3 regions of the Candidatus Enterococcus palustris genome follow, and region 2 is predicted to be linked to each of the others. Evidence: predicted binding sites of a transcription regulator. Region 2 holds the regulator's gene; each other region holds the start of a gene.
The links. The regulator LexA, encoded in region 2, represses DNA repair genes until DNA is damaged. The targets are predictions, from matches to a motif close to CNAACANNTGTTNG.

Region 1: a site for LexA is predicted at 1,293-1,306, ahead of uvrB (excinuclease ABC subunit UvrB). Genes of this name have one in related genera too.
Region 3: a site for LexA is predicted at 1,167-1,180, ahead of A5821_RS05965 (Y-family DNA polymerase). Genes of this name have one in related genera too.

What each region holds. Positions count from the first base shown of each region.
Region 1 is NZ_CP147244.1:3,689,871-3,692,154, forward strand. It holds gene A5821_RS17220 (amino acid ABC transporter substrate-binding protein/permease) at 1-1,061, opposite strand, end outside; gene uvrB (excinuclease ABC subunit UvrB) at 1,490-2,284, shown strand, end outside.
Region 2 is NZ_CP147244.1:737,675-739,958, forward strand. It holds gene tkt (transketolase) at 1-62, opposite strand, end outside; gene A5821_RS03365 (DUF896 family protein) at 161-403, opposite strand; gene lexA (transcriptional repressor LexA) at 736-1,356, shown strand; gene A5821_RS03375 (dihydrofolate reductase) at 1,425-1,925, opposite strand; gene A5821_RS03380 (thymidylate synthase) at 1,944-2,284, opposite strand, start outside.
Region 3 is NZ_CP147244.1:1,263,660-1,265,943, reverse strand. It holds gene A5821_RS05970 (AI-2E family transporter) at 1-954, opposite strand, end outside; gene A5821_RS05965 (Y-family DNA polymerase) at 1,219-2,284, shown strand, end outside.

The DNA.
Region 1 (2,284 bases), 820 kb from region 2:
GTAGAGAAGTCAAATGATTTTTCACGTTCATCTGTGATTGTCATTCCAGCGATCATAGCGTCTGCTTGTCCAGATTCAACTGCTTGAACAGCAGAACTAAAACCGATAAATTTAAACTCGATAGTAAAGTCTTGTAATTCAGCAATGCGGTTAACTAAATCCACATCGATTCCCTCATACTTACCGTTTGAATTTTGGAATTCAAATGGAGCAAAAGTCGAATCACTTGCGATCACGTAAGACTCTTTTTTGGGTTGGATCTTCTTCATTTTAGAGTCAGAGTCAGTTTTTGTCTCAGTTCCAGTAGAAATATATTTAGCTAAAATATCCTCATACTTACCTGAACTTTTCAGTTCTTTCAAACCAGCATTAAACTTTTCGATCAATTCTTTGTTTTGTCCTTTTTTAACAGCAAAACCGTAAGAACTGCCTGTTTCTTTTTTTCCAACTAATTGTAGGTTTTGACCATTTGTTACAGCATAGCCCAAAACGGGATAGTCATCAAAAATTGCATCTGCTTCGCCATTTTCTAGCGCTTGATAAAGTCCTGTTGCATCATCAAAATTTTTGACAGTATAGCCATATTTTTCTTGATTTTTCTCCAAGAAAGTAGCACTTTCAGTTCCTACTTTAGCTGCGGCCGTTTTCCCTTTTAAGTCTTCATAACGTTTGATTTTGTCATTGCCTTTTTTGACAGCCATTTGTAAGCCGCTGTCGAAATAAGGTTCTGAAAAGTCGAATGATTTCTTACGTTCATCTGTAATACTCATACCGGCAATCATACCGTCAACTTGTTTTGACTGTACAGCTTGAATGGCACTGTCAAAACCAAGTGGTTTCAGGTTTACTTTGAAGTTCTGATCTTTAGCTATTGCATGAAGTAAATCCACATCGATTCCGACATATTCACCTTTAGAGTCTTGAAATTCAAAAGGGGCAAAAGTCAAATCTGTTCCTATATTATATGTTTTTTCCTCAGCTTGAGCATTCTGCCCAAGTGTAAATGTCAGTAGACTTGCCATCATTACAATGAATGAAAGTAAAAAGTGTTTCCTTTTCATAAAATACCTCCTATATTTGCATATTGGATAATTATATAGTAAAAAAAGGCAAAAACACAAGTCATTCAACGTGATATAATTAAAAAAAACTCATTTTCTTACATCGGATGTCACAAAACATTACATATCTAGGTGTAAGTAGCAAAGGATAAAGTAAAAGGATGCAAACAAAAGATTAAATAAAATGTAAATTAGCGAAAATTGCGTATACGCAATGCATTCTATAACTAGCGAAAATATGTTCGGTATGTTAAAATAATTGCAGGAGTTTCTTTTCAATTTCACTAGTTAAAAATAGCAAAAAAGTGCGTATCATCTACTCGATAAGAGACGTTTTGTTTCTATTTAAGGAGATGTGTATCAGATCATTTGCTGATATTCTAGTTGAATAGAAACCAAAACTAAATGAAGTAAAAGGAGGATGTTAAATGATAGAAAGAGAGACCTCCAATACATTTGACTTAGTCTCAAAATATAAGCCGGATGGGGATCAGCCAGAAGCCATCAAAAGGTTAGTTGAAGGAATTGAAGGCGGCGAAAAGGCACAAATTCTGTTAGGAGCTACCGGAACAGGTAAAACATTTACGATTTCCAATGTCATCAAAGAAGTCAACAAGCCAACATTGGTTATTGCTCATAATAAAACATTAGCTGGACAGCTTTATGGAGAGTTTAAAGAATTCTTCCCGAATAACGCGGTCGAGTATTTTGTTAGTTATTATGATTATTATCAGCCAGAAGCATATGTTCCTTCTAGTGATACATATATAGAAAAAGATGCCAGTATCAATGACGAAATCGATAAATTACGACATTCAGCAACAAGTTCTTTATTAGAAAGAAATGATGTAATCGTGATTGCTTCGGTTTCCTGTATCTTTGGTTTAGGAGATCCCAAAGAGTATAGTGAACAAGTTGTGTCTATTCGTGTTGGTATGGAGATGGATCGCAGTAAGCTATTGACTGATTTGGTAAATATTCAGTTTGAACGAAATGATATCGACTTTCAACGTGGACGTTTTCGTGTACGAGGAGATGTGGTGGAAATTTTTCCAGCTTCCAGAGACGATCATGCGTTAAGAGTTGAGTTTTTTGGTGATGAAATCGAACGGATCAGAGAAGTGGATGCTCTCACAGGTGAAGTAATTGGCGAGACAGAACATGTCGCGATTTTTCCAGCAACTCACTTCGTAACCAACGAAGATCATATGGAACATGCGATT
Region 2 (2,284 bases):
ACTGCTTCGATACTTAGTGTGCGAATTGTATTGACGCCTAACTGATCAGTGTTGTCGAACAAAAAAATCATCTCCTATTTAGGTTTTTTTTACCTTTATTAACTATATTTTATCGTATTTCGTTTATGAAAGCAATTACTTTTAGTAAAAAAAACTAAAATTATTTCCTGTTGTGCAATCCTTTAGCTTTCTGGATCTCTTTCAATTTTTCTGGCGTTACATCATTTCCTTTAGGATCAACCACTTTCATTCCCTCGATATGATGACGCATACCACCGCGAAAAGCAGCTAAATATTCTTGACGAAGTACTTTTTGTTCTGCTTTTTCTTTCTCAGTCAATTCACCTTCTTTTGCCTTTTTAGCAAGTTCATTGATTCGGTTCATTTTTTCAGACGATAACATAGTCATACCTCCTTATTTTAAAAACTAGATAGGCTCGCTCAGCGCTCAGATAAAAATAGTTCTGTAATACTTTTTCGCAGTCATATTCTATTATTATAAAAAATCGAGCTTATTGCTACCCCATATAGCTAGACAAGTTTACATTCCATGTCTATCTTATAAGATGCACACAAAAAATACAACTATATTCTTAGATAAAAAAGAAACAAAACTGCCTATTCTATACAAAAATTGCCCTAACAGTACTTATTTCAAAAAAATACGAACGCCTGTTTGATTCCTATATAAAACTATGGTACACTAAAATTATAAATTGAAAGAAGGTGCGGGTTTTGGTGAAACGTACAGACACAAGGCAAGTTGAGGTTTTAAAATATATATACGAACAAGTCGAACTGAAAGGCTATCCCCCGACCGTTAGAGAAATTGGTAAGGCGGTTGATCTTTCTTCAACATCTACTGTTCATGGACACTTAGCCCGTTTAGAAAAAAAAGGGTTGATTTTACGTGATCCCACTAAACCAAGAGCAATTGAATTAACAGCGGACGGCCTGGATAAAATTGGTGTTAAACCAACAGTTATCCCGATGCTCGGAGTTGTTACCGCTGGGGAACCTATCTTAGCTGTAGAAGAAGCTTCTGATTTCTTCCCTCTTCCTCCTGATTTAAAAGCAGAAGAAAATGCTCTGTTTATGCTGACTATCAGAGGTGAAAGTATGATCAACGCAGGGATTTTGGATGGTGATCAAGTAATTGTCCGTAAACAAAGCTCTGCATCAAATGGTGACATCGTCATTGCTATGACTGATGAAGATGAAGCTACTTGCAAACGATTTTTTAAAGAGATAGATCATATTCGTTTACAACCTGAAAATGATGCGCTAGATCCAATTATTTTAAGTAATGTGAGTATTTTAGGTAAAGTTGTTGGTTTATACCGCAATCATATTTAAATAACAAAAAAACATACTAGCAATAGTATGTTTTTTTGTTATTCCTCCGAATAAGCCTCATTAACGTTTTAATCAGCTGCTACTTTACGCTGATATGTCTCGAACTGATAATCATAACTATTTTTTTCGTCCTTAGATCCTTCACTTAAATTGATTAATGTCCAATCATCCCAAGCAACAGTTGGAAATTTCGTATCACCATCAAATATATGATGAATCACTGTACGATACAGCACATCACAATAAGGTAAAAAGTCCTCATACACTGCTGAACCACCTGCAATAAATGTAATCCCAGCAAAAGTTTTAGCGTAATCTAGAACTTCATCAATCGTATGAAATACAATGACCCCTTTTGCACGGTATCCTTTGTCTCTTGTCAGGACAATCGTCTGACGATTCGGCAGTGGGCGGCTTCCCATTCCCTCAAAAGTTTTTCTTCCCATAACAATCGTGTTGTCTTCAGTCATTTGCTTAAAAAATTTCAGATCATTTGGCAAATGCCAAGGTAATCGATTTTCTTTACCGATCGTCCCTTTTTCATCTTGTGCCCATATGGCTGCTAGCATCAGGAAACTCCTTTCAAATTAAACGGCAATCGGTGCCTTGATTGCTGGATGCGGATCATATCCTTCTATAACAATATCTTCCATATCAAAATCAAAAACAGATTTTTTTTCTTGATTCAATTTTATCGTTGGAAAAGATCGAATCTCTCGAGTAAGTTGTTCATTCATTTGATCAACATGGTTGGTATATAAATGTGCATCTCCTAATGTATGCACGAAATCGCCTACTTCTAAACCTGTTTCATGAGCAATTAAATGCGTTAATAAAGCATAACTGGCAATGTTGAAAGGAACACCTAGAAAAACGTCTCCACTGCGTTGATACAGCTGGCAACTTAGTTTACCATCATTCACATAAA
Region 3 (2,284 bases), 530 kb from region 2:
ACCGACAATCAATCCCCAAACACCGAATAGTCGCTCGCTGATCAATAAAATGACGAAGGTATAAAAAATCGGTAAATCCGTTTTACTGGACATAAATTTAGGATTCAATACATAAGACTCGAATAAATGGACAACAATAATGACGACTAAAATATAGATAACATCATTGATGCCGCCTTCAGAATAAGCAATAAAACTTAGTGGAATACAAGAAATGATCACACCTGCAACGGGAATCAAACTCAAAATAAAAATCATGATTGCTAAACTTGGTAATTGAGTAAAACCGATCAAAGCCAGACAAACCGTTGTAATACCAGTATTAACGACAGCAATAAAAAATTGAGCTTCCATCACGACGCCAAAGGTATTCACAAACTTATCTGCAAAAAAGTAAATATCTTGAAAGAACCAGTCAAAATCACTCTTTAAAAATAACTTAGAAAACTCTGCCATTTGTTTTTTCTCGATCATAAAAAAGAAACTTAAAATAAAAGAGAGGACAAAGGAAAGTCCAATAGAACCGATATCTTGAATATAACGTAAGAGCGTACTTGCACCATTTTGAATTTGGGTCATCAAGTTAGATTTTTCTATATATTCATTAATTATCATCAATAATTGATTGTGACTATCAGTTGGATTTTGATAAAAATGTACAACAGAATTATACATTTGGACTGTTTGATGAATCAGAACCGGCATATACTTTGTTATAGCCAGATAAACTAAAAAGACAATCAAAGAATAGGTTGCTAAAACAAGTATGAGCGACGGTATTTTTAAAAAACGCTGAACAAATTTTACGAAATGAAGTGCTAAAAACGTAAAAATAAAAGTTAATAAAATCATTGTGATCATGCTTCTAGCTAAAAATAAAATAAAGATAACAACAGCTAAAACGAAAAAACGTCTTAATCGTTCATTTTGAATAAACTTTTCATAAATCGACATGGCTTTCACTCCTTTTAATGAATGATTTGTACCCTTTACATATAAGGGAACAAATCAATAAGAGCAAAGACTCACCTTATACTCTTAATAATAGTACATATTAAGATAACTATAATGCTTTTTTGCATATTAAGATAGCAGTTTCCTTTATAATTCTAAAAAAATTATTTTTTATCAGTCAAAAATTTAAAAAGTTGTTCCCCTTTACAAAAGGAACGTATGTTCGTATAATTGGTTATGAAATAAACCAAGGAGAGGGTTACTATGTTTTTTGATTATGAAAAAGAACCTAGAAGAGTGATTTTTTGTATTGATGTAAAATCCTTCTATGCTTCAGTTGAGTGTGTCGCTAGAGAGTACGATCCGATGGAAAAAATGTTGGTCGTGATGAGTCATGCTGAAAATACTGGTGGTTTAGTTTTAGCTTCTTCTCCGAAAGCCAAAGAAGTCCTTGGCATCACGAATGTAACACGCAAATATGATGTACCAAATCACCCAGATCTAGTGATTGTCCCGCCACGAATGAATGAGTATATCAAGGAAAACATGAAAATCAATGCAATTTATAAGGAATATGTAGCAGAAGAAGACTTACATATTTATTCGATCGATGAATCGTTTTTAGATGTGACAGCTAGTTGGAGATTGTTTGGACAAACACCCATGGCACTAGCACAAATCATCCAGCAAAGAATCAAAAAAGAAACTGGCTTGTCGATTACGATCGGGATTGGTGATAATCCTTTGTTAGCCAAATTAGCTATGGATATTGAAGCTAAGCACAATGAGCAACGAGTAGCTGAATGGCATTATGAGAATGTTTCTGAAAAAGTTTGGACAATCGATCCCATGACTGAAATGTGGGGAATAGGTCAGCGACTGGCGAAACGCTTAAATAATCTGGGGATTCGTTCCATTTACGATTTGGCTCATGCTGATTTGAATAGTCTTAAAAGAAACCTAGGAATCATCGGAGAACAGTTGTATGCTCATGCGCACGGCATCGATCGAAGCCGCTTATCCGAAAAATATATCCCAGAAGAACGATCATACAATAATTCTCAGATTTTGATGCGAGATTACTTGAGACAAGATGAGATTGAAGTTGTGATCCGGGAAATGGCAGAGCAAGTGGCAGCTAGACTGAGGAAAGCGCATTGTCAGACTGAATGTGTTCATTTATCTATCGGATTTTCAAGAGCTAGTAAGGCAGGGGGCACAGGATTTTCAAGGCAAATGAAAGTCCCGCTGACGAATAGCAGTAAAGTATTGATTGAATACTGTCTAATGATATTTAGACAGCACTGGCACGGTGAGGAAGTACGACATA